Regions from separate parts of the Comamonas sp. Z1 genome, predicted to be linked through region 1. Evidence: riboswitches for the same ligand, from Rfam matches in the RefSeq annotation. Region 1 holds a riboswitch; each other region holds the start of a gene.

What was found. A riboswitch is a leader RNA that binds a small molecule or an ion and turns the genes downstream of it on or off. The one in region 1 is predicted to bind thiamine pyrophosphate.
Region 2: another riboswitch for thiamine pyrophosphate. It lies ahead of FSY45_RS08470 (FAD-dependent oxidoreductase); the one in region 1 lies ahead of FSY45_RS01305 (long-chain-fatty-acid--CoA ligase).
Region 3: another riboswitch for thiamine pyrophosphate. It lies ahead of thiC (phosphomethylpyrimidine synthase ThiC); the one in region 1 lies ahead of FSY45_RS01305 (long-chain-fatty-acid--CoA ligase).

What each region holds. Positions count from the first base shown of each region.
Region 1 is NZ_VOQT01000001.1:294,212-304,100, reverse strand. Features, by position in the region: gene FSY45_RS01315 (energy-coupling factor ABC transporter ATP-binding protein) at 1-34, opposite strand, end outside; gene FSY45_RS01310 (TonB-dependent receptor) at 652-2,781, opposite strand; TPP riboswitch at 3,092-3,183, shown strand; gene FSY45_RS01305 (long-chain-fatty-acid--CoA ligase) at 3,254-4,348, shown strand; gene FSY45_RS01300 (acyl-CoA reductase) at 4,345-5,811, shown strand; gene FSY45_RS01295 (ABC transporter ATP-binding protein) at 5,837-6,574, shown strand; gene FSY45_RS01290 (ABC transporter permease) at 6,571-7,359, shown strand; gene FSY45_RS01285 (ABC transporter substrate-binding protein) at 7,382-8,380, shown strand; gene FSY45_RS01280 (SDR family oxidoreductase) at 8,522-9,319, shown strand; gene FSY45_RS01275 (hypothetical protein) at 9,362-9,763, opposite strand.
Region 2 is NZ_VOQT01000003.1:371,320-381,208, forward strand. Features, by position in the region: gene FSY45_RS08435 (hypothetical protein) at 1-354, opposite strand, end outside; gene FSY45_RS08440 (sigma-70 family RNA polymerase sigma factor) at 351-938, opposite strand; gene FSY45_RS08445 (hypothetical protein) at 978-1,874, opposite strand; gene FSY45_RS08450 (cytosine permease) at 2,278-3,570, shown strand; gene FSY45_RS08455 (ankyrin repeat domain-containing protein) at 3,636-4,247, opposite strand; gene FSY45_RS08460 (SH3 domain-containing protein) at 4,371-4,844, shown strand; gene thiD (bifunctional hydroxymethylpyrimidine kinase/phosphomethylpyrimidine kinase) at 4,911-5,783, opposite strand; TPP riboswitch at 5,849-6,010, shown strand; gene FSY45_RS08470 (FAD-dependent oxidoreductase) at 6,074-7,168, shown strand; gene thiS (sulfur carrier protein ThiS) at 7,274-7,471, shown strand; gene FSY45_RS08480 (thiazole synthase) at 7,630-8,433, shown strand; gene thiE (thiamine phosphate synthase) at 8,444-9,385, shown strand; gene FSY45_RS08490 (Crp/Fnr family transcriptional regulator) at 9,712-9,889, shown strand, end outside.
Region 3 is NZ_VOQT01000014.1:38,523-48,411, reverse strand. Features, by position in the region: gene FSY45_RS20780 (sterol desaturase family protein) at 1-727, opposite strand, end outside; gene FSY45_RS20775 (inositol monophosphatase family protein) at 934-1,854, opposite strand; gene FSY45_RS20770 (RNA methyltransferase) at 2,112-2,912, shown strand; gene cysE (serine O-acetyltransferase) at 2,949-3,785, shown strand; gene FSY45_RS20760 (nitroreductase) at 3,953-4,612, shown strand; gene FSY45_RS20755 (ABC transporter substrate-binding protein) at 4,744-5,964, opposite strand; gene FSY45_RS20750 (nitroreductase) at 6,149-6,808, shown strand; TPP riboswitch at 6,890-7,007, shown strand; gene thiC (phosphomethylpyrimidine synthase ThiC) at 7,266-9,209, shown strand; gene FSY45_RS20740 (ABC transporter substrate-binding protein) at 9,514-9,889, opposite strand, start outside.

The DNA of each region.
Region 1 (9,889 bases):
CCTGTTGGGCGGGGCTTTGCAAACCGTCACTCATACATCAGCTCCGGCTGCTGGAATGGCAGGGCTGCAAGGTGCCGGGCTGGAATGTGGATGACAAGAAACGAAAAGGGCTGACATACGGAGGAGTCTGAAACCGTGCCCCGGCTTAAAACATACGAGGCAGCGCTGGTGGCGGATTCTAGCGCTGTGAATTTGCTTTCAAAAGCCCGCCATCTGAGCTCTTTTTATGTGAATTTCCTATAAGAAATGATTTCTTTACTTTGGGGAGTCACCTGTTGCCATTTGCCCTGCATTTCGTAGAAGTTGCACGCCTGATGGCAGCGTGTTGCAGAGTGAAGAATTTCTGTGTGTCGTTCATGCCTGCTTCAGGGGCTAACTTCGCTCAAACTGCACGAGCGCTAGCGTGAAGATTTGTGAGATTGGACGTGGATAGCCATGTTTTGACGTGGCTTGCACTGCTGAAGGGCGCAAGCTTGCTGGAGGCATCTATCGTCAGGCAGTCAAACCGGCGCGAGATTGGCGGCTTTCGGGCTCAAACAGGCAGTTTGCAGGCACCAAAATTTTTCTGAAGAAATCGCTTTTGAGCCGTCCGGATATAAAAAAGCGGGCTCTGGGCCCGCTTTTTGCTGTCCGGCAACTCGGATGACCTAGCTAGAACTGGTAGCTGAGGCTGGCACCTGTCATCCATTGACGTCCCGGGGCCGGCTCGTAATAACGTCCATTGCCTTCGTTGACGATGACCGAGCCCACATAGTTCTTGTCCGCCAGATTGTCGATGCGGGCAAAAGCACTGAGCTTCCAGGCGCCCAGGCGCCGGGTGTAGCCCACGCTCAGGCTGGCCACGTTGTAGCTGGGGGCATAGACCTGGTTCTTGTCGTCAGCGGCAATACGGCCCACATGACGCCAGTCCAGACCCACACGCCAGTCGGTGGCGGGAAGCCATTCCAGCCCCAGGTAGCCCAGATGTCTGGCCGTGCCGGCAATGCGGTTGCCGGCGGGAATGCAGTCCTGGCCCTTGCTGTCGCAATAGCCGCTGCGCAGACTGGCATCGAGCAAGGTCAGCGCGCCGTTTAGGCGCAACTGGGGCATCAGCCAGGTGCTGGTGCTCAGCTCCATGCCGCGGCGGCGGGTCTTGCCGGCATTCTGATAAGAGGTGCGGCCGTTGTCGTTGCTGGCCACCACGATTTCATCGTCGGTGCTGGTCTGGAACAGCGCGGCAGACCAGTCGCCGCGCAGGCCGGCCACATTGAAGCGTTGCTTGATGCCCAGCTCGGCACTGGTCGATACCGCAGGCTTGAGGCCGAAGTTCAGACCACCCACCAGATCGGGACGGTACGAGATCTCGTTGAAGGTAGGTGTTTCCATGCCGCGACCCAGTGAGGCATAGATATTGGTGTCCTGAGTGAGTTCGTGCTGCAGCGAAACAACCGGCAAGAGTTTATGGAATCCGGTGCTACCGCTATCGTCCTTGTCGGCCAGGAAATGGTCGCGCGACTGGAACTGCACATTGCTCCAGCGCAGGCCGGCATCGAGCTTCCAGTGCGGTGCAAAGGCCCAGGAGGCTTGCAGATAGGGGTCTATGCTGGTGAGGGTATTGCGCTCGTCACGCACCAGCTCGCCGACCACGCCCAGCTGGTTGCCCACAAAGTTCTTGTAGCCCTGGCGGTCTTCCCTGACAGTGTTGGCGGCCAGGCCCGCAATCAGGCCCAGGCTGCGGCTGCCCAGCTCGTATTTGCCGCTCCAGCGCGCATCGATGCCGCCATAGTCGCGCTTGAGACCGATCACCCCACCCCTGTAGCCGGTCTGCGATGCCTTGGGCGTGGACTGAAACTGCATCATTTCGCGCTGACCGGCATAGGCCATGAGGCGCAGCGCCTGGCCGCCGTCCAGCTGGCGCTCATAGGTCAGGCCGGCCTGGGTCTGCTTCACGCTTTTGCGCGAATCGTAGAGCAAGGGGTTGGACGCCACAGCCTTCGGATCTGCCGCCCAGTCCTTCGGCGTGATGCCGCCGGGGTCCTTGGCATCGATGTCCACATGGTTGGCCACCAGGGTCAGCTGGCTGTATTCGTCGGGCTTGACATCGATGCGGGCGTTGAACAGGTTTTTGTCCGCCGCGCTCTGGGCCCGGTAGCCGTCGGTGAGGAAACGGCTGGCGCTGAGCACATAGCCAATCCCGTTGGCTTCGCCCTTGGCCTTGAGGCCCAGGCGCTTCTGGCCGTCGCTGCCCAGTGCAAAGCTGCTTTCCACCGAGGGCGCGCCTTCACCACGTTCGGTATAGGCATTGATCACGCCGCCAGAGGCGTTGCCGTAGAGGGCGGAGTAAGGACCGCGCAGCACTTCCACGCGCTCCAGCGAGGCGATATCGATATTGTTGGTCTGACCCTGGCCATCGGGCATGGTGGAGGGGATGCCGTCCACATAGATCTGTATGCCGCGCACGCCGAAGGTGGATCGTGCGCCAAAGCCGCGAATCGACAGCTGCAGGTCTTGCGCGTAGTTCTGGCGGTTCTGCAACTGCAGGCCCGGAGCTGCGCTCAGGGACTCCGAGAGATTGACCTGCAGATTGCGCTCGCGCATGCGCTCGCCGTCGAGCACGGTCACGGAGGCCGGGGTTTGCTCAAGTGCAGACTCCTGCAAGGTGCTGCGCACGGTGACTTCGGACAACTGGGGCAGTTCCGGCTGGGCGGCGGCTTGCTGGGCCATTGCGGACTGTGCCGTCAGCAGCAGTCCGGCGGCGGCCACAGGCCAGCCTGCCAGATGACAAAGGCGCGAAAAATGCATGTGAATATCTCTGGGGCTCGGGGTGGACGTTCGGTGCCCTGGATGGCGCAAGCTCTGTTGACAGCGTTTCTTGCTACGGCGTGAAGCTCGCTCAGGCAGTGCGCGCCTGCATCATTGTTGGTGCCATGGCAAGGTGCGTGTCGGGCACGCTCGCAATTTTGCTCCGATTGTATTTGGGTGGTAATGTTTTAATGATTTCTACTGTGGATGACCTTCTTCTCCGTGATAGAGCATTACCCCAGGTTACAAGTGACGCGACTTTCATGCGGCGGCTCAGGCACCGTGCAGCGATGCCGTTGGGGTAAGATGGCGCCGCGCTCCGGGGTGCACGCCAGTGCTGAGATCTACACCCGCGAACTTGACCCGGTTCATACCGGCGGAAGAAGAGCTTGCAAGCTGACCTCCGGGCAGTGCGTTCTCGCATGGTCAGCAAGCCTTCGGAGCATGATGTCCCCGCTCTCGAAGGAATTTCATGGACAAGGCCGCTTCGCTGGTCGCCGATCTGCTTGCTTTCATCGCAATGGATGACTGCACCGACGACCAGTTCAATCAACTCGCCCTGCGCCTTTTCGCCTATCAGTACGAATGCAATGCGCCGTTTCGCAGCTTTTGCCAGCGACGCGGTGCCACGCTGCGCAATGTCAGGAGCTGGCGCGATGTTCCGGCCGTGCCCATCGATGCCTTCAAGGCCATGGAGCTGCGCAGCGAGCCACCGTCGCCCGCCGAGCGCGTGTTCATGACCAGCGGCACCACGGGCCGCGCTGCGCGCGGACGTCATTTCCATCCGCGGCTCGATGTCTACGACCTGTCCATGAAGCGCTATTTCGCCAGACGCTTCATGCAGGGTCTGGAGCGCATGCCCATGGGCATTCTGTTTCCCGATGAGCAGGCCATGCCCAATTCCTCGCTGGCCCACTATCTGGCACTTGCCCGCTCCGAATTCGGCTCGGCAGGCAGCCGCTACTACCTGAACTCGGAAGGGCTGGACATGCAGGCCCTGTGCGCTGCGTTGGCAGAGTCAGAGCGCAGCGGCCAGCCCTTTGCCCTGCTGGGCGCGAGCTTCAGCCTGGTCCATGTGATGGATGCCCTGCGTGCGCAGGACCGCAGCTTTCGCCTGCCCGCAGGCAGCCGCGTGCTGGATACGGGCGGCTACAAGGGGCAGTCGCGCGAGCTGCCGCTCGAGCAGTTCTATGCCGAGCTTTCCCAGTTGCTGGGCGTGCCGCGCAGTCTGTGCATCAATATGTATGGCATGACGGAGCTGAGCACCCAGTTCTATGACGATGGCAATGCGGTGCTGCCTTCGGTCAAGTCCGGTCCGCACTGGATCCGTTCGCGTCTGGTCGAGCCGATCACCGGCAGGGACGTGGCCGCTGGTGAGCGCGGCATTCTGGTGCATTGCGATCTGGCCAACTACAACGCGGTGACCACCATCCTGACCGAGGATGTGGGCCTGTGGGCCGGCCAGCAGGAAAAAGATGGCTTTTTGCTGCTGGGGCGCGCCGAGGGCGCCGCCGCCAAGGGGTGCTCGCTGGCGGTTGAAGAGTTTGTGAAAGCTGCCGGCGCATGAGCGAGCAGCGCAAGCTACAGCGTATCAAGGCTGGCTATCTGCCGGGCCTCGGCGACGACGAAGTGCAGTGGCAGACGCTGGACTTCGGGTCTCAGGACGGTCAGTTGCTGGAAGTCAGCGTGCCCGTGCTGACGGCGCCGCAGATGCAGGCACTGGCCTGTCGTGTGCGCAAGGCCGCAGCCATCCATCTGCGCCCCATGCCGGTGGCCGAGATCATCGATGCCATCGATCGTGCGATGGCCCGCCTGCTGGACCGTAACGACATCTACCGCCAGCAGGCCGAAGCCTGGCTGCCCGTGGTCAGTGGCTATGACGCCGATATGGTGCGGCTGGGGCTGACAGGATTTTTCAAGACCTTTCGTGCGGCGCAGCTCAAGCGCTTTGTGGCCGAGGATTTTCCCAACCCGGCAGTGCTCGACGGCTTTCAGCCGGCAGCCAAGGGCGGAGCCGTACGTGCTTTCGGCCCGGATCTGCTGGTGCATAGCTGGGCCGGCAACGTGCCTGCGCTGTCGCTGTGGAGTCTGGTCTGCGGCTTGCTGGTCAAGGCCCCTGCGATAGGCAAGCTGGCCAGTGCCGAGCCCTTGTTTGCCGGATGGTTTGCACGCTTGCTGGCCGATGTTCACCCGCCGCTGGCCGATTGCCTGGCCGTGGTGTGGTGGCGCGGTGCAGGCGGCGAGGAGGCCGACGCGCTCTATGACCAGGCCGATACGGTGCTGGCCTACGGTGGCAACCAGACGCTGGATGCGCTGCGTCGTCGCCTGCCCGTGACGACACGCTTCTTGCCCCATGGCCACAAGCTGGGCTTTGGCCTGATCGGTGCGCAGGCGCTGGATACGCTCAAGGCTCCTGGCATGGCAAGGCTGGCCGCCTGGGACGTGATGCGCTATGACCAGCAAGGCTGCTACTCGCCCCATGTGTTCTATGTGCAGCGTGGGGCGCCGGTTTCGCCGCGTGCTTTTGCCGACTATCTGGCGGCCGAGCTTGCCAATCTGCAGCGACGATTCGCACGCCGCGAGCTGGATCTGGAAGAAGGGGCGGCGCTGGCCCGCTGGCAGCAGAACATGGAGTGGGGCGGTGAACCTCACCAGCTGCTGGGGCCGGTGGATGCGCCCTGGAGCGTGGCCTATAGCGAGAGTCTGCAGCCCCTGGCACCGACCGCGCTGTACCGCACGATTGCCGTGGTGGCCGTGGACCGGCTCGATGCCGTGCTGCCCGTGGTGGCCGCTCAGCGTGACTATCTGCAGACCGCAGGCATTGCGGCCGGCCCCGAAGAGCTGTACCGCTTGGCCGGGCTGCTGGGCGCGGCTGGCGTCACGCGCATCAGCGCCATCGGCTCCATGAGCATGCCCGAGGCGGGCTGGCACCATGACGGGCGCTTCAACCTGCTGGATCTGGTGCGCATGACGGAGATCGAGCAGTCGGCAGAACTGGCGGCCCAGCCGCTGGCCGATTATGCGGATTGAGGGGGCGGGTACGGTCGTGGCATTCATGGAGTTCAAGCAGGCCCGATTCAGCTACCCGGGACGAGTGCCCGTGGTGGATGGCGTGGACTGGCAGGTCGGGGCCGCAGAGATCCACTGCCTGCTGGGGCGCAGCGGCTGCGGCAAGACCACGCTGCTCAAGCTGGCGGCAGGCCTGCTCAGGCCTCAGTCGGGGCATGTCTTGCTGCGCGGCAGAGAACTGGCAGCGCCGGGGCCGCAGCTGGGCTTTATGTTCCAGGCACCGACGCTGCTGGATTGGCATACGGTGATCGACAATGTGCTGCTGCCCGTGTCGCTGCAGCGCAAACCCACGCAGCAGGACCGACAGGCGGCCATGCAGTTGCTGGAGCAACTGGGCCTTGCCGAACATGCTTCGCTCTATCCGCGCCAGCTCTCGGGCGGTCAGCAAAGTCGCGTGGCGCTGGCGCGAGCCCTGATTCTGGAGCCGCCGCTGCTGCTGCTCGACGAGCCTTTTGCGGCGCTGGATGCCATTACGCGTGCCGAGCTGCAGGACGATTTGCTGCGCACCTGCCAGCGCCATGGCACGACGGTGCTCTTTGTTACCCACGACATCAACGAGGCCGTCTATCTGGGCGACCGCATTGCACTCATGCATGGCGGCCGCATCGTGGACGACTGGTCCGTCGAGCTGCCACAGCCGCGCCAGCAGAGCCTGCGCCACGGTGCGGCGTTCAACGACTATTGCGCGCGCATTCGCGCATCCATGGACCGAGGTTGCGCATGAGCAGCTTGCTGAACAAGACACATTGGCTGTCCGCCTCGCTTTTGGTAGCCGTTCTTGCAATATGGGAGCTGGCTGCGAGGCAATTTGGCTTGTCGGCGCTGGTGTTGCCCGCGCCCTCGGCGGTGGCGCTGTCGCTGTGGTCGGGTCTCGCGTCCGGCTATTTCTGGCCGCATCTCTGGGCTACCTTGCAGGCCTTGCTGCTGGGGCTGCTCATAGGCAGTGCCGTGGGCTTGCTGGCTGGCATGGCTCTGGCCGAGTCCGAGTTGCTGGAGCGCGTGCTCAAGCCCTATGTGGTGGTTAGCCAGGTCGTGCCCAAGCTGGCTCTGGCGCCGCTGTTCGTGCTGTGGTTCGGCTTCGGCATGCTGCCGACGGTGCTGATCACGGCGCTGATCTGCTTTTTCCCATTGATGGAAAACACATTGACGGGCCTGCGGCAGGTGGATGGCCAGCGCCTGCAGCTGTTTCGCATGCTGGGCGCAACCAGGCTGCAGACCTTGCTGCGCCTGAAACTGCCGACCGGGCTGCCCGCGATTCTGGCCGGGCTGCGCGTGGCTGTCGTGCTGGCCCTGGTCGGTGCCGTGGTGGCCGAGTTCATGGGTGCAAGCCAGGGCCTGGGCGCCGTGGTCATTGCCGCACAGGGAATGATGGACACCACGCTGATGTTTGCGGCGCTGGTGCTGATTGCCGTCATGGGTCTGCTGCTGTATCAGGCCTGCCTTGTTCTGGAGCGCTATTTGCTGTGCTCCCATCACTTTTCAACCTCGCAGTCGGGCGATCAGGCCTGATTGCATCTTCAAACCATTTGTCATGCACTCCAGCAACCAGACTTCGTTCATCTCTCGCCGCAGCCTGCTCGGCGCCTGTGCAGGCCTGAGCGGCCTTGCCATGACCGGCACCAGCATGGCGGTTCCTCTGCAGGGCAAGATTCGCCTGGCCGGCTGGAGCAAGCCCATCAGCGAGATCACCAATATTCTGGTCGAGCCCGAAAAAGGCTTCTTCAAGGCGAACGGCGTGGAACTGGCCTATCTGCCCGGAGCGGGCGGCGGCGATGCGATTCGCAACATCCTCAGCGGCCAGGCCGACGTGGCGTTTACCGACCCCGGTTCCTTCTTCATGGCTCTGGACAAGGGTGAGAAGCTGGTGGCGATCTACGACATCTATCCGCAGAACGTGTTCAATGTGGTTTCGCTCAAGTCCTCGGGCATTCGCAAGCCCGCGGACCTCAAGGGCAAGAAGATCGGTGTCTACAGCCTTGCCAGCGGCACGCGCCAGAACCTGTTGGTGATGCTGCATCAGGCCGGCCTCAAGGAGTCGGATGTGAGCATTGTCGTGACCGGCCTGTTGAACTTTGCGCCCCTGATGCAAGGGCAGGTTGACGCCACGGCCGCCACGGATACCGGCCTGGCTGTGGGACTGCGCAAGGGCATCGGCGAAGTCAATGTGATGCAGGTCAGCGACCACCTCAATATGTCCAGCGACATGTTTGTGGTGCGCGAGGAGGTGTTCCAGCAGAAGAAGGACTTGCTCAAGGCATTCGTCAAGGGCTACCGCGAAAGCGCTGCCTGGATGATGGCGAATCCCGAGGAGGCCTCGGTGCTGGCCAGCAAATATGCCATCGACGGCACGCGTCGCGATATCAATCTGGATGTGATCCGCCTGCGTAACGCCTCTTCCATGCCGGCATTCCAGGGCCAGCCGCTGGGCAGCTTCGATATGGCTGCGCTGCAAAAAGGTGCCGATGCCTATCGTGCGCTGGGCATGGTGCAGCGTCAGATCAAGGTGGCGGATGTGGTTGTGCCGCTGTAAATCTCCCCCTGGAGGCGCGTTGCCTGGGCGGCCTCGCGCCTTGGGGGAGGACAGCATTGCAGTGGGGCGGCGAGGCCGCCAAGGCCCTTGCCTGCTGTCTCTTCCCTGGGATCTGCCAGTGTTTGAACGGAAATCGTGAATATGAGTCAGTCTTCTTCAATGGGCTTGCGCGGCAAGGTGGTGCTGGTGACGGGCGCCAGCCGCGGCATCGGTGCGGCGATTGCCCTGGCGTTTGCGCGCGAGGGGGCGGCGGTGGCCGTCAACTACCTGTCCAATGACGAGGCTGCAGCCAGCACAGTGGATGCCTGCCTGGCCGCGGGCAAGGACTCGGGCGGCGATGCCTGGGCGGTCAAGGCCGATGTGGGCTCGCCCGATGCGGTGCAGAGCATGGTGGACAGCATAGTGCGCGAAGCGGGGGGCATCGATATCGTGGTCAACAATGCCTTCAGGCCCTATGCATTCGATCCGGAACGCCGCAGCCGTTTTGACGATCTGCAATGGGCGGACTATCAGGCACAGTTCGATGGGGCCGTAGGCGCAAGCTTCAATGTCTGTCGTGCGGTGCTACCGCTGATGCGCCAGCGCGCGCGCGGCAGCATTGTCAATATCGTCAGCAATCTCGTGGAGCAGCCTGTCGTCGCCTATCACGACTACACCACATCCAAGGGCGCTCTGCTGGCCTTCAGCCGCAATCTGGCCAGCGAGCTCGGGCCAGTGGGCATCCGCGTTAACTGTGTGGCGCCCGGGCTGGTCTATCCCACGCAGGGCACACAGGGCAGCAAGGAGTCTTTCCGTGAATCGCTGATGGCGGCCACGCCGCTGAGGCGGCTGGCACGGCCCGAGGATGTGGCAGGGCCGGTGCTGTTCCTTGCGTCGGAACTCAGCGGTTTCATGACTGGGCAGCTGCTGCTGGTCGACGGCGGTCTGGTGATGCGCTGAGCTTCCAGGCAGCCAAGGCAAAGCCTGTCTGCCTTCTTGCCCTTACTGCTTGGCGGATGCTTGGGCGTGATCTATCGCATCGATGATGGCCACGCCGGTCTGCTGCACGCCCGGAGCGTTGAAGCCGGGGCCTGGCGTGACGGCAGGGTGGCTGAGCAGCTTCTCGGCCATGCTGGGCGCTGCGGCAGGAGCGCTGGTCTGTACGGGGGAAGGCGGGTTGGCGGCAGGCTTGGCAGTTGCCTGTTCGGTGGAGTCCAGATAGTCGTTATAGCGCTTGTAGGCCTGACGCTCGCTGCGAGTCTGCTCCTGCTGCTGCTGTGAATGCTTGAAGTATCGATAGGCGACCGTACCCAGAATCAGTGCTGCCACCAGAAATACGGCAATAGCGGTGACGACGAGGTTTTCGTCGGAGCGCTGAGGCGATTGACGGACGGCGGTGGGCATGGGACGGGAAGCTGGCATCTGGGAAAGCATGTCCGAGCAACCGAGACTCGGACCTGATCGGTATCTAACTGTTTTCAGCGTATCAAAAATAGCCGGTTCAGGCCTTCAGATCGGCAGTTTTTTCCA
Region 2 (9,889 bases), on a different contig from region 1:
AGCCGGCTGCGATTCAGCTGGCTGGGCCACTGCTTCGGCCCTGGAATCTCGCTCGCCCTCCTTGTCCGGCCCACTCCACCAGGCGGCGTGCTGCAGCATCAGCCAGCCCACCAGTCCGACGGCCGCCAGTCCGCCCAGCGCATGACGCAGCCAGAAGCGGTCATTGGCGGCAGGCTTGTCCATAGGCTCCGTGGGCTCCTGCCCCACAGCTGCCGCGCGCTGGCGTGCGCGCTTGAGGATGGCTGCGCTGCTTTGCGCACTGGGGCCACGATCCTCTGCCACGGCCTCGTGGTAGAGCTCGCGCAGCGCATCGGGCTTGTCGTCGCCAGACGGGTTTTCGGGGTGCATATTCATGCCAGTTCCTCCAGCGCGGCGCGTAGTTTGGCACGCGCATAGCGCAAGCGGCTTTTGGCCGTTTCCTCGGCAACGCCGGTGGCCTGGGCAATTTCGGCCAGCGTCAGATCAGCCTCGACCTGCAGCAGAAAACACTCGCGCTGCTCGGCCGGGAGCCGGGCCAGCGCTGCCAGGATGGCCTGGGCCATGAGTTGACGATCGAGATGCTGCTCGGGCTCGAAGCCCGAGGCAGCAAACAGGCTTTCGGCCAGCCGCATGGACTCTTGCGTGTCTGCCGACAGGCTGATGCCCGGCCGCTGCCTGCGCCAGTGATCGACCAGGCGGTTGTGCGCCATGGTGAACAGCCAGGTCGTGAACCTGCTGCGCACCTCATAGCGGCAGGCGCAGTCCACGACGGTAAGCCAGAGGTCTTGCGCCAGATCGTCGGCCAGCGCCGCATCGCCCGTGTTGCGATAGAAATAGCGCCATATGCGCAGGCTGTGCCGGGCATAAAGCGTCTCGAACGCCGTGGCCTGCCCTGCGGCATAGCTGCGCATCAGGGCTTCATCGGCGAGTTGGGCTTGGGCAAGCGGCGGTGCAAGCATGCCCGCGATTATGCAAACTCCGACGACAGCGCAATCAACTCAGTTGCGGGGTGGATCCGGCACAAAGCCGTTGTCCCCGGGAAAAGGATTGGGCGCGCGCGGCTGGGACGGCCGTGGACGGGGCTCGCGAATCACGCCTCTGGCGACCAGGTTGGCATAGCTGTCGTAGCGGATGCGCACCATCTGCCGGGGCTGGTCTGTATCGGCCTCGAAGTCCACCTGGGTGACTTGCGAGCGCTCCACCGCGCCATGGCCCGTGCCTAGCGAGGGGGTCGGCGAGGCCTGTGGCGCACGGCGCTCGGCGCTGCGGCTCTTGCTGGCAGCCTGAGGCACGGCGACATCCGCCGCAGCAGATTCAGCCGACGAGGCACTGGCCTGCGCTTGCGACTCATGGAGCGGCCCCTGGTAGGCAGCAGGCTCTGGCAGCTTTTCACGGTACAGCGCAACTCCGATCACGCCCACATCCTGCGGCCTGCCGGTTCTGGCGGCATAGGACATATCGCTTTCGGAGAAATAGAACGCGGCCACATTGTCATTGCTCTTGCGCCAGCCCCGCACATCGTAGCTGTCGCCCGCATCCAGCACATAGCCGCCTTCGGCGCGGGAGCTTGCCGTGCGGCCGTTGATGGCATTGACCCCGTCGACGCTGATGACGCCCATAATGCGGCGGCTCTCGAGGTTGCGGATGCGCACCGCGTAATTGGCACCGGGGCGGCCCACTACCCACAGCTCGCCCTCGTGGCTGTACTGGGGCAGTACCCGGCCCGTGGCGCGTTCGACGATGCTGATCTGGGCCAGCTTTGGGTTGCCGCGCATCCAGGCCGAAGCCGGCGTGGCGGCCACCATCGCGGCAGCGCAGAGCAGCGAAGCGCGCAGCAAACGGCCGCGCGACAGCAAGAAACCAGGAACCGGGGGTTCGATAGGGACAGACAACATGGACAAGGCCTCCTCAAGATACAGCCACAGCGGCTGAAACAAACTTGTCGGAGGCTGAAACGCAGCAGCAGACGCAACGGGGTCAAGACAGGCACTTTGATTTGCAAGCATTTGCAACACAGCTTTGCGCTGCAGTTCTGCCCCGCCGCAGCATGTCTGGCACAATCGCGCTCGCTGCAGCCCAAGGCAGGCAGCAATGCTGGGGGTGTCCTGACCATGACCGGTCAGGGCTGAGAGAGTCCCTTTGAACCTGATTGCGCAAGCGGTGTCTTGACCACCGCTTGCCCGAGATCATCCTCGCGCAGGGAAGCTGTCCAAGGTGTCAGACCGCGACTGGCCATGTCTTTGCTGGCTCGCCGCGCAAACCATGCGGCCCCTGCTTCGTTTTTCTGGCGGAGCATTCATGAATTCATCTTCTTCCACATCGGCCAATCGGGCCCTGGCCCCGGTGACGGCTAAGGAGCGCGTCTTTGCCTGGCGCGACCATGCCTCGCTGTGGTTCAGTCTGGGCGTTGGCCTGCTGGTCATGCAGATGGGCGCCTATCTGCTGCCTGCGCTCAGCCCGCTGCATGCGCTGATTGCAATAGCTATCGGCTCCCTGATCGGCGCCGGCCTGCTGGGCTGGGTGGGCAAGCTGGGCTGCGACAGCGGCCTGTCCAGCGCCGGGCTGATGCACAGTGTCTACGGCCGCCGCTTCGCACGACTGCCTATCGTGCTCAACATCATCCAGCTGCTGGGCTGGGGCAGTTTCGAGCTGGTGGTGATGCGTGACGCGACCGTGGCGCTGGGCAAACAAAGCGGCATCATGGGCGCTGCCTATTGGCCCTGGCTGGCCACGCTGCTCTGGGGTGGCGTGATCCTGCTGCTGATGAGCGGCTCCATGACCACCCTGGTGCGCCGCATCATTTCGCGCGTGGCCTTGCCGCTGGTGATTGCCTCGCTGCTGTGGCTGAGCTGGCAATTCCTCAAAATGGCCGGCGCCACCGGCCTGGGCAACTTGATGGCCCGCGAAGGTGCAGGCGGCATGAGCATGCTCGGCGCCGTCGATCTGGTGATCGCCATGCCCATCAGTTGGTTGCCGCTGGTGGCCGACTATGCGCGCCACGGCAAAAGCGGAAAGTCCGCGCTGACGGGCGCCTGGACCGGCTTTGCCCTGGCCAATATCTGGTGCTACTCCCTGGGCGTGCTGGTGGCCCTGACCCTGCCCAGCGAAGACCTGGTCACGGCCCTGCTGCTGGCCCAGGGCGGGCTGATTGCGCTGTCGCTGATTCTGATCGACGAGGTGGACAACGCCTATGGCGATGCCTACTCGGGCGCCATGTCGGCCCACAGCCTGCAACCGCGCTGGAGCATTCGCCGTTGGGGCCTGCTGATCGCGGCCCTGTGCACGGCGCTGGCCATGGTACTGCCCATGCACAGTCTGGAACCGTTTTTGCTGTTGCTCAGCTCCTGCTTTGTGCCGCTGTTCGGCGTGATGCTGGGTCGCCTGGCCTTTGGCACCGATGCCGTACAACTGATGCAAAAAGCGCCCGCCGTGCGCTGGGATGCCGTGACCATCTGGGTGCTGGGGATTGCCTTCTATCACCTGCTGCCCTATGTCAGCACGGCCCTGGGCTCGGCCCTGCCCACGCTGGCGCTGACCTTTGTGGTGGCAGTCGCCACACGCCAGCTGCAGCCTCGCTCCGTTGCTGCCTGACTGAAACTCAAAAGCAATAGCATCACACGCGCGGTAGAAAGGCTCTGCAGCCATCTCCTCTGTTCTTACTTGGCGCCCGCCGCCTGCAGCATATGAACCACGGCCTTCTGCCCGCGCTGGCGTGCATGGGCCAGGGCCGTCACCCCATCCTTGTCGGGCAGGTTCAGATCGGCCTTGGCATCGATCAGGGCCTGGATGATGGCCTGATGGCGCGGCCCGCCGTCGCTGAGCACCACGGCTTCCATCAGGCAGGTCCAGCCCAGCCGGTTGACATGGTTCGCATCCACGCCAGCCGTGATCAACGCCTGGGCTGTTTCCAGATGGCCGCGCTCGCAGGCCGGAATCAGGGCCGTGCCGCCATAGCGGTTGGTGCTCTTGAGATCGGCGCCATAGGAAATCGTCATGCGCACAATCTCCAGCCGGCCCTGCGCGCCGGCCAGCAGATTGCGCACCGCCACGACATCGCCCTGCGCGGCAGCGGCCAGCAATTGCTGGCCCGGCATCTGCGGGTCCCCGGCTTTTGGCGCCGCAGCGGCGGCAGGTGTTACAGCCGGAGCATTCGCCGACGCCCTACTCTGGCAGGCCGTGAGCAGGGTCGCGGCGGCCAGAGCCGTCATCGCAAGCGTCAATCGGGTGGTCAACGAGGCGCTCCCATGGGCGCGAACTGGCTGGTTCATGGCATTCCTTTATGACTGTCGGGTGTTCAGCCCCTGTCAGCTTTCTACAGGAACTATAGCTAGCCACGCAAGTCCGATGAGGGTTACAGCCTGTTTTTAATCGTTCGAAGGAGAATCTGCCCCGTGCCTTGCAACCGCTGGATCCGCACCGCCGCCACTTCAAGCCTGATCGCGCTGGGTGCGCTCACCGCCGGCCTGCTGCCGGCCCTCGCACAAGCCCAGGAATTTGTCAGCATCAAGGGCACGACCGTGAATGTGCGCGAGCAGCCCAACACCCGCTCCGCAACCCTCTGGGAACTGAGCAAGGGCTATCCGCTGCAAGTCACCCAGCGCAAGGGGCAGTGGCTGCGCGTCAAGGACCATGAGTCCACGCTGGGCTGGGTCCACGCCCCGCTGACCAGCAAGAGCCCGCATATGGTGGTGACGGCGCGCACGGCCAATCTGCGCTCCGGCCCCGGCCAGAAGCACAAGCGCGTGGGCAAGCTGGAGCAGCATGAGGTGCTGCAGACTCTGAAAAAGCAAGGCAGCTGGGCCCAGGTCCAGCGCAGCAACGGCCAGAGCGGCTGGGTGGCCAAGAATCTGGTCTGGGGCTGGTAAGCCCTGCAACACGAACACCCAAAGCAAAGGCCTGCAGCAGCAGGCCTTTTTTGCGGGTGCCGGCAATCAGCCTTCGACGATCAGCTGCGCGCGCGGCGCATAGCCGTGATTGAGGGGGCCGTGACCCTGGCCGGTATAGACCTCGGCGCCCGCCTCGATGGCGCCCAGAATATAGCTGCGCGCCTCGGTCACCGCGGCCTCCAGCGCCAGCCCCTGGGCCAGGAAGGAGGCAATCGCCGACGACAGCGTGCAGCCCGTGCCATGGCCGTTATGGGTGACGATGCGCTGCGATTGCAGACGCAGATAGTCGCCGGCCTGCCGGCCTTGCCGGCCCAGCACATCCATGACCAAGTCGCCGCTCAGATGCCCGCCCTTGAGCAGCACTGCAGGCGCGCCCATGACCAGCAGATCGGCCACGGCCGCATCCAGCGCTGCAATGCCGTCGATGTTGCGACCCAGCAGCAAAGCTGCTTCATCCAGATTGGGTGTAATCACCGTCGCCAGCGGGAACAGCTCCTGGACCAGCGCCTGTGCTGTCTCGGGAACGATCAGGCGATCGCCGCTGGTGGCCACCATCACGGGGTCCAGCACCACGTTCCTGATCCCGTGGCGACGGATCGCATCCGCCACCACGCTCACCACATCGGGGGTTGCCAGCATGCCGATCTTGACGGCATCGACGCCTATGTCCTGCACAACGGCATCGATCTGGCCGCGCACGGTATCGAGCGGAATGCCGTGAATACCCGTCACGCCCAGCGTGTTCTGCACGGTGATGGCCGTGATCGCCGTCATGCCGTAGCAACCCAGTGCCGCACAGGTCTTGAGGTCGGCCTGGATGCCGGCACCACCGCCGCTGTCCGAGCCGGCAATGGAGAGCACGCGTGCGTAGCGCTTTTTTGCGGCGCCGGAAATGGAGGAAGAAGCAATCACTGTCATGGCAAAAATTATCGCCCATGCGCATGGTCAATGCGTGCTGTTTGCGGTTGTGCTGTAATGTCCAACGGACGAAACAGGGGTGTCCCGCAGGCAAGCAGCCTGTGCGGACTGAGAAACACCCTGGGGCTGCGCCAGCCACGGGCTGCGCACCAGAGCACCATCCGTGCCCTGTGCCCCCTGCACCCGATCCAGGTCATGCTGGCGTGGGGAGTTTCACAAGCCGCAAGGCATGCCGCGTTTTGTCCTGCACATGGCCCTGTTCCTGTGTCCGGATGGAAAACGATTTGCACATGTCATTGCTACAAGCTTCTTCAAAGATCGCAATTCTCGGCGGCGGCCTCATGGGCCGTCTGCTGGCTCTGGCCCTGGCCCAGCGCGGTCACGCCATCGACCTCTATGACGCCCATGGCCCGCAAGGCGATGGTGCTGCGGCGCGCGTGGCGGCTGCCATGCTGGCGCCGCTGGCCGAGTCGGCCATTACCGAGCCCGGCGTGGTGCGCATGGGCCAGCATGGGCTCAAGCGCTGGCCCGAGCTCATAGCTCAGCTCGAGCAGCATGTGTTTCTGCAGCAAAACGGCACGCTGATTCTCTGGCACCGCCAGGATCAGGGCGATGCGGCGCGCTTTTTCGGTCTGCTGGAGAAAAACCGGCGCATCAACCCCAGCCTGCCGGCCATGCAGGAGAAGACCGGCGCGGCGCTGCAGGACTGCGAGCCCGCGCTGCAGGGACGCTTCAACCAGGCCGTCTATCTGCCCGGCGAAGGCCAGCTCGACAACCGTCAGCTGCTGACGGCGCTGGTCGACAAGCTCAGCGCCCTGGGCGTGCAGCTGCACTGGGACAGCCCGCGCGAGGTCGGCGACTTACGTCCCGGCGAGGCCGGCCAGCCCGACTTCGTGTTCGACTGCCGGGGCCTGGGTGCCCGCAGCCAATGGAAGCAGCTGCGCGGCATTCGCGGCGAGGTGGTGCGCATCCATGCGCCCGAAGTCACGCTGCAGCGCCCCACACGCCTGATCCATCCACGCTACCCCATCTATATCGCGCCCAAGGAAGACCATCTGTTCGTGATTGGCGCGACCGAGATCGAATCCGACGATATGTCGCCGGCCAGCGTGCGCTCCACGCTGGAGCTGCTGAGCGCGGCCTATACCGTGCACTCGGGCTTTGCCGAAGGCCGGATTGTGGAGATCGCCACCCAGTGCCGCCCCACCCTGCCCGATAATCTGCCCGCCGTGCGCCTGCTGACGCCGCGCGTCATGGAAGTCAACGGCCTCTACCGCCACGGCTTCATGATCTCGCCCGCCATGCTCGACGTGGTGCTGGAGCTGGTGGACCGCAACGACTCGCCGCTGGCGCGCGAGTTCGATGTCGCCGTGCATCGCGGCTGAGCCGCGAGCCCGAACTTTGGCGCACAGCACTTGCACCTCCTGCGCACGCAAGCGCCGCCGTGCAGAGGTTTAACTTAGCACCCGCTTTATTTTCTGTTTCATGCCATGAAGATCACCCTCAACCAGCAAGCCACCGAGCTGCAAGCCCATGCCACCGTGGCCGATGCGCTGGCGCAGATGCAGGCCAAGCCCCCGTTTGCCGTGGCGGTCAACACGGTGTTTGTGCCCAAGACGCAGTACGCCGACCATGCGCTCAACGAGGGCGACAGGATGGAAGTCATCTCTCCAGTGACAGGCGGCTAGGAATGACCTCCCTGAGTCGCTTCGCGCCTTCCCCCTGGGGGCGACACCCTCGCGGCGAGGCGGCTCTTGCTCGGTGTCACTGACTGGGCACATGTCTGTTTGAGGCTCACTGGGCTTCACACGCATTGCGGTACAAAGACAAGAGATATAGATAAATCATGAATACAAAAACCACCGACGACACCCTGGTTCTCTACGGCCAACGTTTTGAAAGCCGCTTGCTGCTGGGCACCTCGCGCTATCCCTCGCCCGCCATTCTCGAAGCGGCTGTGGAGCGTTCCAGGCCCGCCATGGTCACGGCCTCGTTGCGCCGCCAGGGCAGCAATGCGGCCGAGACCGGCGCCAGCTTCTGGGAACTGCTGCGCAAGCTCAACGTGCCCGTGCTGCCCAACACGGCAGGCTGCATGACCATCCAGGAAGCCGTGACCACGGCCCAGATGGCGCGTGAAGTCTTCGACACACCCTGGATCAAGCTGGAGCTGATCGGCGACGACTACACGCTGCAGCCCGACACGCTCAACTTGGTGGAGGCTGCCTCTATCCTCATCAAGGACGGTTTCCAGGTCCTGCCCTACACCACCTACGACCTGGTGCTGTGCCAAAAACTGGTCGACGTGGGTTGCCAGGCCGTCATGCCCTGGGCTGCGCCCATAGGCACCGGCCGCGGCCCCATCAACCCCTATGCCATGCAGATGCTGCGCGAGCGCCTGAAGGTGCCGCTGATCGTCGATGCCGGCCTGGGCCGTCCCTCCCATGCCTGCACCGTGATGGAATGGGGTTATGACGCCGTGCTGCTGAACACCGCCGTGGCCCTGTCCGAAGACCCCGTAGCCATGGCCGGCGCATTCTCCGATGCCGTCAATGCCGGTCACGCCGCCTGGCGCGCTGGCGCCATGGCCGAACAGAACGCCGCCCAGCCCAGCACGCCCGTGCTGGGCACCCCTTTCTGGCATCAGGAATAAAGGCCGGCCCATGGACTCCGCAGAAATCAAGGCCCTGGCGCAAGCCATCGTCCACCAGCACTGTGCCCATTTTGGCGCCCAGTTGCACCACGATGCCAACTCGGTCGAGCTGACGCCCCAGCCCGTGCCGCCCGCGCTGCGCCAGGAGCCCGCCTATCTGGCTGCGCTGGAAGCCTGCAGCGAGCTGGGCTTTATCGCCGTGGATGCACAAACACTGGCCCAGGCCTGGCAGTGCCAGAGCGAACGCAACAATCATTTCGATGTCACCCACTGGCCCGACGACCCACGCGACTTCGGTCTCGGCAAGGCCGACCCGGCACTGGCTTTTGCCCATTGCCCGCGCGAGCTGGGCCTGTATGGCGTGCTGCCCACGGCCGAATGGGTGGGCCGCATGGCCCGCGCGGGCGTGCCCACGGTGCAGCTGCGCTTCAAATCCGGCGACCAGGCCGCCGTGGCCCGTGAAGTCAAGGCTGCTGTCGAAGCCGTCAAGGGCACGCAGGCACGCCTGTTCATCAACGACCACTGGCAGGCTGCGCTGGACGCAGGCGCCTACGGCATCCATGTGGGTCAGGAAGATCTGGACGTGATCGGCCAGCGCGATCTGCAGACCATCCGCAACTCGGGCACACGCTTGGGCGTCTCCACCCATGGCTACGCCGAGATGGTGCGCGCCCATGCGGTCCAGCCCAGCTATATCGCCCTGGGCGCCGTATTCCCAACCACGCTCAAGAAGATGGCGACTGCCCCGCAAGGTCTGGCGCGTCTGGCGGCCTATGTGCGACTGATGCAGCAATACCCGCTGGTGGCGATTGGCGGCATTTCCGAGGACCTGTTCCCCGCCGTGCGTGCCACGGGCGTGGGCTCGGTAGCCGTGGTGCGCGCCCTGGTCAACGCCCCCGATCCGGAAGCCGCCGCCCAACATCTGCTGCAGCGCATGCAGGCCGCAGCCTGAGCGCATCTACCTCCGACTCAATAGCTGCCAGCGCTTGATATAGGTGCCGGCAGCTTTTTTTACTGCATGCTCAACGACTGCAGCAGTGCCGAACATGCCTGGTGCACGAAACTCCGGAAATGACAAGATTGAATGCCCGCAGCCAGCGGGCATTTTTGCTGGCAGCCGCTGTGCAGACCGCATATCTGCTGGGTTTTCTTGATCGGCGCAAGCCCTGTTCGCGGTAAAAGCGGACGCACAGGTGACAACCCTGAGTCCCGCAGTTGCGGCACAGCCGGTCCCACACGCGACAATGGGGCGGTTACCAGTCACGCATAAGACAGAACATGGACGAGCCAATTCTTAGTATGGAAGAACGTGAGGCGATCAACTCTGGTCGCTGGTTTTCATCCCTTTCGCCCTCTTTGCGGCACGACATTCTTCGATGCGCTTACGTCAAACGATACAAAGATGGCATGCTCATCTGCGCTCGCGGCGAACCGCCCGAGGAGTGGATTGCCTGTG
Region 3 (9,889 bases), on a different contig from region 1:
GAAAGCGTGGGCCGACCAGCAGGCGCTCGCCCATTTGGCCCAGCCAGCCCAGACGCAGCGCTACGTTGGCATGGGAGAAGTTCTGCACCAGCTCGCTGAGCAAGCCCAGCATGGCGAACTCGGAGGGCTCCACGCCCATGGCCAGACCTACGCTGGCCAGCACAAAGCTTTGCAGCATGCCGTCCAGATAGTTGCTGCGATCATTGCTCCAGCAGCTCATCTGGCGCTGGCTGTGGTGCATGCTGTGCATGGCCCACCACCAGGGAATGACGTGCTGGGCGCGGTGCATCCAGTAATACGTGAAGTCGTAGACCACGTAGTACACGGCAAACAATATATAGGGGTGGCCTTCAAACCAGGGCAGCCAGGCCTTGAGGCCGCTGGCCTCCTCGGTGGCAGGCCCGCCGCCCAGCATATGGGCGACCGGCATGAGGATCAAAAAGCTGAACAGCGGAAACAGGCCCAGCAGCATGAGCAGGGTGTAGTTGCGGTCCACCGTGGTGTGGCGGCGGTCGGCCCAGCGTTCGGCGGGAAGCAGACTCTCCAGCGGCCGCATCATACAGCCGATCAGAAACAGCTGCAGCAGCGCGATCAGGATGCCGGCGGCTATCTCGCGCGGATCGCCTGCTGCCTCTGCAATATGGAGTGCGTTGACCACGGGAGTCACCGCATGCACGGAAACCCAGTCAATGGCCAGCGCCCAATGCTGGCTGAAGAAGTCCATCATATTGTTCTGCCCATTTGTCGTCGGGCAGATTCTGGACCGGGAGTTTGTGGATTCTGTGGAGAGACGTACACCTCCAGCGCTTGTCCACTGCTTGTGGACTCGGCCCCCAAGGAGTGTTTATTGCCTGGGGGCGGCCTGGCGGCATAAAAAAAGGGCCCGGTCCACCGGACCAGGCCCTTTCCGCAGTCGTGGGGCGACCGCCTTTTTTATTCTGCGTTCTTCTGGCCTTCTTCGGCCACCGCCTCTGCACCTTCTTCGGCGGGGGCTTCGAATTCGCCAGTCTTGACAGCCTGACGCACAGCCGCTTTTTCGCCAGCGGTGGCGAACTTGCTGAACTTGCCCAGCACGGGAATCAGCGAACCATAGATGCGTGGGTTGGCGGCCAGGATTTCGCGTTGTTCCAGGAAGTCGGCTTCACCCGTGAAGTTGCCCACCAGACCACCGGCTTCGCTGACCAGCAGAGAACCGGCAGCCACGTCCCAGATGGACAGGCCGGACTCAAAGAAGCCGTCGGCAAAGCCGGCAGCCACATAGGCCAGGTCCAGGGCGGCGGAGCCGGGGCGACGCACGCCGGCCGTGCGCTGCATGACTTCGCCCAGCATCAGCATGTATTGCTTGAAGTTGTCGCCACGGCGGAAGGGGAAGCCCGTGGAGATCAGGCAATCACGCAGCTGGGTGCGCTTGGAGACGCGGATGCGGCGCTCGTTCAGATAGGCTCCACGGCCCTTGGTGGCCGTGAACAGGTCGTTGCGGCTGGGGTCATAGATCACGGCGTGTTCGATCTTGCCCTTGTAGGCCAGGGCAATGCTCACGCAGTACACGGGGAAGCCGTGGATGAAGTTGGTGGTGCCGTCCAGGGGGTCGATGATCCAGACATGGTCGGAGTTCTTGGCACCATGCTCGCTGCCCGATTCTTCGGCCAGGATGGAATGCTGGGGGTAGGCGTTGAGCAGCGTCTCAATGATGATGCGCTCGGCAGCCTGGTCTACCTCGGTCACAAAGTCGTTCACCTGCTTTTGCGCAACGCGCACCGATTCCACATCCAGTGCGGCACGGTTGATGAGGGCGCCAGCGGCGCGAGCAGCCTTGATGGCCACGTTGAGCATGGGGTGCAGGGAGTTCGACATAAATTGTGAGTGCGTTGGCGATGCAGCCCGGAGCAAAACTGGGCTGAACTACGCGGGTAAGAACGTAAAAGCCGCGACCGGCGATGCGGGGCGGCGACAATGGGCGCAATTCTACCCAGCCTGCACTTTTTTTGCTTGTTCGTCCCGGCGACTCGAGGGTCTTCTCTGCGGCACTTGCGGATGCGAGAGGGAACAGGTGGCGTAGTCTGCTGTCTTATCAAGGCCACAAGTGGGGCCTTTTGCATTGTTCTGCGTTGATGAAAACCCGATTCGTACTGATTGAAACCAGCCATGCCGGCAATGTGGGCGCGGCCGCCCGAGCGCTCAAGACCATGGGCTTCGACGACCTGGTGCTGGTGCGCCCGCGCTACAAGAACGTGCTGCGCAAGGAAGAAACCATTCAGCGTGCCAGCGGAGCACTGGATGTGCTGGACAAGGCCCGCGTGGTCGACACCCTGGAGGAAGCCCTGGACGGCATCAGCCATATGTGCGCGACGGCGATGACGCCACGCGACTTCGGCCCGCCCACACGCACTCCGCGCGAGCATTTCGAGTTGCTCCTGAAAGGAGAACTCGATACGCGCTCTGTGTCTGAAGTGGACGCAGGTCTGACCGATAACCTGCCCACATCCGGTGCGACCTGCAACCAGAAGGGCGTGGCCTTTTTGTTCGGTTGCGAGCGCTTTGGCATGAGCAACGACGATGTCTACCGCTGCGATGTGGCGCTGTCGATTCCGTCCAATCCGCAGTTCGGCTCGCTCAATCTGGGCTCGGCCATTCAGGTCGTTGCCTATGACTGGCGCGTGGCACTGGGTGGATTTCCCGTGGTGGAGCACACGCCCGAGGCGCATCGCGCCGACATGGCCCAGGTGCAGGGCATGCTGGGCCACTGGGAGCAGGCCTTGGCCCATATCGGCTTTCTGGACCCGGCAGCGCCCAAGAAGCTCATGCCCCGGCTTAACCAGCTTTTCAACCGCGCGCAGCTGACCCAGGAAGAAATCCATATTCTTCGCGGTGTTGCCAAAGCCATGCTGCAGAGCCAGCCACCAACCCGCTAGACTTCACAAGCTAAACATTCCTCACGTTGTTATTTGATGCTTGATCGCCTGCGCTCCGACATCCAGTGCATTCTTGACCGCGACCCCGCGGCCCGCAGCACCTGGGAGGTCATCACCTGTTATCCGGGGCTGCACGCCATCTGGCTGCAGCGCCCTGCGCACTGGTGCTGGACGCATGGCTTCAAATGGCTGGGGCGCTTCATCTCGCACATGGGGCGCTGGTTCACCGGCATTGAAATCCACCCCGGTGCCGTCATTGGTCGCGAGGTCTTCATCGATCACGGCATGGGTGTCGTGATCGGCGAAACCGCCGTGGTGGGCGATGGCTGCACCATCTATCACGGTGTCACCTTGGGCGGTACCTCGCTCTACAAGGGCGCCAAGCGCCACCCTACGCTGGGCAAGAATGTGGTGGTCAGTGCCGGCGCCAAGGTGCTGGGCGGCTTCGAGGTAGGCGATGGTGCCAAGATAGGCAGCAATGCCGTGGTCATCAAGCCCGTGCCTGCAGGTGCGACTGCCGTGGGCATTCCGGCGCGCATCATTCCCAGCAAGACTGGGCATAGCGCCGATGTGACCGAGCATGAGTCGGCACCCAAGGTCGAGGCCAAGGCGCAAACGGCTGTCGTGATTGACGAGGATTGCGGCAAGAGCGGCTTCACCGCCTATGGCGTGACGGCCGAAGTCGACCCCGTGGCCCAGGCCATGCGCTCTCTGTCCGAAGGCGCTGCCGGCCATGAAAAGCAGATTGCACTGCTGTGGGCCGCCATTGAGAAGCTCTCGATTCAAGGCCATGTAAAGGACTGTGTGCCCTGCGAGTCCGAACGACCCGAGGCATTCCAGAAGGACAAGATTGATCAGATTCTGGGCAAGTAAACCCCAGGCGCTTGTCCATGGATCGCTTGATGCTTCTGCTCTGCCAGTGAAAGCCAATGCCTGTCGTTGGCTTTTTTCATGGTGCTTGCCCGTAGTCGATTTGAGGGGCGAAAGCCCTGCCTGTCCGGCCGAGACTGCTTGCCAACTCAAACCCAAGGCGAGCAATGATGAATGTGGAACAGGCCATGCAGCAGCGCCATTCGGTGCGTGCTTTTTTGCCAAGGAGGGTGGATGCGGCGCTGGTCAGGGATTTGCTGGCGCAGGCCGGACTAGCGGCTTCAGGCGGCAACCTCCAGCCCTGGCGCGTGATAGCGCTGACGGGGGACAGCCTTCAGGCCTTGCGCCAGGCCATGCCTGCGGCGACCCCCAACTCTGATCCTGCCCTGGTCTATCCACCTCAGCTGTGGGAGCCCTATCGCAGCCGCCGCTTTGACAATGGCGAGGATCTCTATCGTTCCATAGGCATGGGGCGTGAGGACAGGAGTGGGCGGTTGCTGCAGCTAGCCCGGAACACCCATATGTTTGGCGCACCTGTAGGCGTATTCGTCGCGGTCGAGAGCCGCATGCTGCATGCGCAGTGGGTGGATCTGGGCATCTATCTGCAATCGCTGATGCTGCTGGCGACCGGAAAGGGGTTGGCCACCTGCGCCCAGGGCTTCTGGCGCAATTACAGCGATTTTGTGAGCCGGCATCTGGCGCTGCCGCAGGGCTACCAGATCGCTTTTGGCATGGCTCTGGGCTATGAGGACAGCGCGGCACCCATCAACCAGTGGCGCTCCACCAGGGCAGAGCCCGGGGAATGGTGCGAGATGCGCGGGTTCGAATGAGCCTTGTCTTGATGCCGGTGCGGGCAGTCGCTTGACGCTTCTTCTTGCGTGGCAAGAAGGCGAGGACGAAGCGCAGGGCATCAAGCCGGGTGCCATGCAGGCAGCCCGGCTGCTTCTTCAATGCCGACCGGCTACTTCCACAGAGCGCACTTGCTCTCTTCCTTGGTGGTGAAGACCTGGTCGCCGGGCAGGGTCTTGAGCACCTTGAAGTAATCCCAGGCCTTCTTCGATTCGGCCGGCGTCTTGACCTGCAGCAGATACATGTCGTGAGCGTAGCGGCCGTCGGGGCGGATCACGCCCTTGGCATAGAAGTCCGACAGCGGCGTGGCCTTGAAGCCGGCCATGATCTTGTCGGCGTCCGTCGTGCCCAGCTTCTCGGCCAGCTTCAGATACTGCATGGCGGCCGAGTAGTTGGCTGCCTGCAGCGAGGTGGGCATCTTCTTGAACTTGGCAAAGAAGCGATCCGAGAACTTGCGGCTTTCGGGATTCAGGTCCCAATGCCAGCTGTCGGTGAACATCAGGCCTTCCGTGGCTTTGAGGCCCAGGCTGTGGATGTCGGAGCTGAACAGCAGCAGGCCGGCCAGCTTCATGGTCTTGGTCAGGCCGAACTCGCGTGCCGACTTGATGGCATTGATGGTGTCGCCGCCTGCATTGGCCAGGCCCAGAATCTGGGCCTTGGAGTTCTGAGCCTGCAGCAGGAAGGAAGAGAAGTCGGCTGTGTTCAGCGGGTGCCTGACGTTGCCCAGTACCTTGCCGCCAGCGGCATTGACCACGCGGGTGGTGTCGGCCTCCAGCGCCTGGCCAAAGGCATAGTCGGCCGTCAGAAAGAACCAGCTCTTGCCGCCCAGCTCCACCACTGCCTTGCCCGTGCCCTTGGCCAGCGCCACGGTGTCATAAGCATAGTGCACGAAATAGGGACTGCACTGATCGTTGGTCAGTGCCGAAGTGCCCGCGCCGTTGATGATGTAGACCTTTTTCTTCTCGTCGGCCACCTTGCCCATGGCCAGGCCGGCACTGGAGGTGGTGCCGCCGATTAGCATGTTCATGCCCTGGGTGTCGAACCACTCGCGTGCCTTGCTGGCCGCGATATCGGCCTTGTTTTGGTGGTCGGCCGTCAATACTTCGATGGGCTTGCCCAGCAGCTTGCCGCCAAAGTCGTCCACAGCCATCTGCACGGCCAGAGCACCACCCTTGCCGTCCACATCGGCATAGAGGCCCGACATATCGGTGATGAAGCCGATGCGAATCTTGTCCTGCGCCTGAGCGCCTGCAGCGGTCAGCAGGCATCCCAGTGCCAGCGTCAATGTTCTTGGGGAAAAAACGGTAGCGGAGCAAACAGAGCGAGGCTTCATCAGAGTCATCTCCTGAGGTGGTGAGTACCCGGTCACTGCGACGGGCAGCCAGCATGGTCGCAGTTGGAGCAGGGCGCGCCATCAGGGCAAGCACCGGGGCGGCTGCGACAAGGTATCCACGGCGACTCGGGAAAATGCCGCAAGCTCCTACACTGCACACCAGTGATTTAGGAAAGTAGAAGAGATGGATATTCGTCAAGCATTGCAGCAGCGTCGTTCGGTGCGCGCTTTTCTGCCGCAGGCCGTGGCTGCTGCCACGGTGCGGGACTTGCTGGAGACCGCAGCGCAGGCGCCGTCCGGCGGCAATATGCAGCCCTGGCGTGTGACCGCAGTGGGCGGACAGGCGCTCAAGGATCTGTGCGCCAGGGCCAGGGAGACCGAGGCCGTGCAGCGCCCCGGCCTGTCCTATCCACCCGGTTTGTGGGAGCCCTACCGCAGTCGCCGCTTTGAAAACGGCGAAGATCTGTATCGCTCACTCAATATCGGTCGCGAGGACAAGGCAGCACGTCTGGCCCAGCTGGCCAAGAACGGCCAGATGTTCGGTGCGCCAGTGGGTATTTTCGTGGCCGTGGAGGAGCGCATGGGCTATGCGCAATGGGTGGATCTGGGCATCTATCTGCAGTCCTTCATGCTGCTGGCGGTGGAGAAAGGTCTGGCCACCTGTGCCCAGGGCTTCTGGCGCATGTACAACGACATGCTGATCGAACAGCTGGCATTGCCGGATGGCTACCAGATTGCCTTTGGCATTGCCCTGGGCCACGAGGATGTCAGCGCGCCCATCAACCAGTGGCGCGCAAGCCGTGCTGCCAGCAATGAATGGCTGGCGCTGCAGGGGCTGGATTGAACGGCGGATTAGACGCTTGAGGGTCAGGATAGTTAAACAGCTTCAAGAGTGCGCAAATTGTGGCAAAACCAGCCTATACTGCGTGCAGCTCCGGGGTGTGCGAAAGCGCTGAGATGCCAGTCACTGTGAAAACAGTGCAGGCGAACCCGACGAACTTGATCCGGTTCATACCGGCGGAAGAAGAGCGGGACCCTGACGCAGGGCCGATGGATTGACAGGGCAACTGGCACGAGTGCCAGCCCTGAAAGTCATAGGCACAGCAAACCCCAGGCGCCTCGCGCACTGGGGTTTTGTCTTTTCTGGACAGCCGGTGCGTGAAGAACCAGGCCGAAATTGCAGAATTTCGGCGGCACAGGCCGGATACCCATAGCGGGCCGGGCCAGTGCAGGGCAAGATCAGAGCAGGGCCGCACTCCACGGAGCGTTTGATGCACTTCAACCGCTTTGAGGAGACTGCGATGAACGCCCCTGATTCCATTTTTACGCCTGCTGCAGGTCATGCCCCCGATGCCGCCCGTTTTGCCGAGCTGCTGGCTCAGTCGCGCCAGCCGTTTCCCGCATCGACCAAGAGCTATCTGAGTGGCGCGCTGCATCCGCAGCTGCGTGTGCCGGTGCGCGATATTGCGCTCACCAATGGAGAGCAGGTCAGCGTCTACGACACCTCGGGCCCCTATACCGATCCCGCCGTACAGATCGACGTGCGCCAGGGCTTGCCCAGCGTGCGAGGTGCCTGGATCGAAGCGCGCGGCGACAGCGAATACTACGTGGGTCGCCTGCGTGTGGCGCTGGACGACGGCGGCAAGCGCGGCGAGGAAGATGCGCGCGTGGCCCAGCTGCGCGCCGAGGCGGCCGCGCTGCAGCGCCAGCCGCGCCGTGCCAAATCAGGCCAGAACGTGACCCAGATGCACTATGCCAAGCGCGGCATCATCACGCCCGAGATGGAGTATGTGGCCCTGCGTGAAAACGGTCGCCGTGAATGGATGGCGCAGTACCAGCAGGACGCGGCGCGCGAGCTGCGCCTGGCCGGCAACAGCCTGGGCGCGGCGATCCCGAAGATCATCACACCCGAATTCGTGCGCGACGAAGTGGCGCGCGGCCGCGCCATCATTCCGGCCAATATCAACCACCCTGAAATCGAGCCCATGGCCATCGGCCGCAATTTCAAGGTCAAGATCAACGCCAACATCGGCAATTCGGCCGTGACTTCCAGCATCGAGGAAGAGGTGGAAAAGCTGGTCTGGGCCATTCGCTGGGGCGCGGACAATGTCATGGACCTGTCCACCGGCAAGAACATCCACACCACGCGCGACTGGATTGTGCGCAACTCGCCCGTGCCCATCGGCACCGTGCCCATCTATCAGGCGCTGGAAAAGGTCGGCGGCATTGCCGAGGATCTGACCTGGGAGATCTTTCGCGACACGCTGGTCGAGCAGGCCGAGCAGGGCGTGGACTACTTCACCATCCACGCCGGCGTGCGCCTGGCCTACATCCACCTCACGGCCCAGCGCCGCACCGGCATCGTCTCGCGCGGCGGCTCCATCATGGCCAAGTGGTGCATGGCTCATCACCGCGAGAGCTTCCTCTACGAACATTTCGAGGACATCTGCGACATCATGAAGCAGTATGACGTGAGCTTCTCGCTGGGCGATGGCCTGCGTCCCGGCTGCGCGTCGGATGCCAACGACGATGCCCAGTTTGCCGAGCTGGCCACGCTGGGCGAGCTGACGCAGATCGCCTGGAAGCACGATGTGCAGACCATGATCGAAGGCCCTGGCCATGTGCCCATGCACATGATCCAGCAGAACATGACCGAGCAGCTCAAGCACTGCCACGAGGCCCCGTTCTACACCCTGGGCCCGCTGACCATAGACATCGCCCCCGGCTACGACCACATCGCCAGCGCCATCGGCGCGGCCATGATCGGCTGGTTCGGCACGGCCATGCTGTGCTATGTCACGCCCAAGGAGCATCTGGGTCTGCCCGACCGAGACGACGTCAAGCAGGGCATCATCGCCTACAAGATTGCGGCCCATGCCGCGGATGTCGCCAAGGGCCATCCGGGCGCGCGTTCGCGTGACGATGCGCTCTCCCTGGCGCGCTTCGACTTCCGCTGGCAGGACCAGTTCAACCTGGGACTGGATCCCGACACGGCCCAGGCCTACCACGACGAAACCCTGCCCAAGGACAGCGCCAAGGTGGCCCATTTCTGCTCCATGTGCGGACCCAAGTTCTGCTCCATGAAGATCACCCAGGAAGTGCGCGACTTTGCCAAGCAGCAAGGCGTGAGCGCCGAGAACAGCATTGCCGTGGGCATGCAGGCCAAGGCGGCGGAGTTCAATCAGGCGGGCGGCGATTTCTACATTCCCATCGTCAATGCCTCGACCGACACCACGGCACGTTGACCTGAGCTGAAGCCGGGCTGCGGCACTTGTGCATCAAGCGCTTTTGCCCGTCGCCATGAAAAATGCAGGCCGCAGGGCCTGCCTTTTTGCCGAGTGATGCCGCAGGGCTGCGGCGTTCGGCTTGGAAAGGGGCGCTGGGGACGCGGCCCGTCAGGTCCATCTCGATAAGGCGCAAATATCGCGATGTAAGTTTGTTGCGGATTGACGCTTGGAGCTGCTGGAACTGCTGCCATGAAAAAACGGACAGCTGCCGCGGCTTGCTGTCCGTTGTGCCGATGCGGGGCGTATGCCTCGCGGGTTCAGGTCACCGCCAGTACTGGCATTTGCTTTCCGCCTTGGTGGTCCAGATCTGCTCGGCTGGCAGCTTCTTGATGATCTTGTAATAGTCCCAGGTGCCCTTGGATTCGGCCGGCGACTTGACCTGCATCAGGTACATATCGTGCACATAGCGGCCGTCTTCACGGATATAGCCCTGGCCGAAGAAGTCGTCGATCTTGGTGCTTTTCAAGGTGGCCATGACCTTGTCGGCATCGAGCGTGCCGGCTTTTTCCACGGCCTTGAGGTAGTTCATGGTGGCCGAGTAGTCGGCAGCCTGGATCTCGCTGGGGCGGCGCTGGGTCTTGGTCATGAAGGCGTCGGCAAACTTGCGCGAGCCATCGTTCATGTCCCAGTACCAGGGG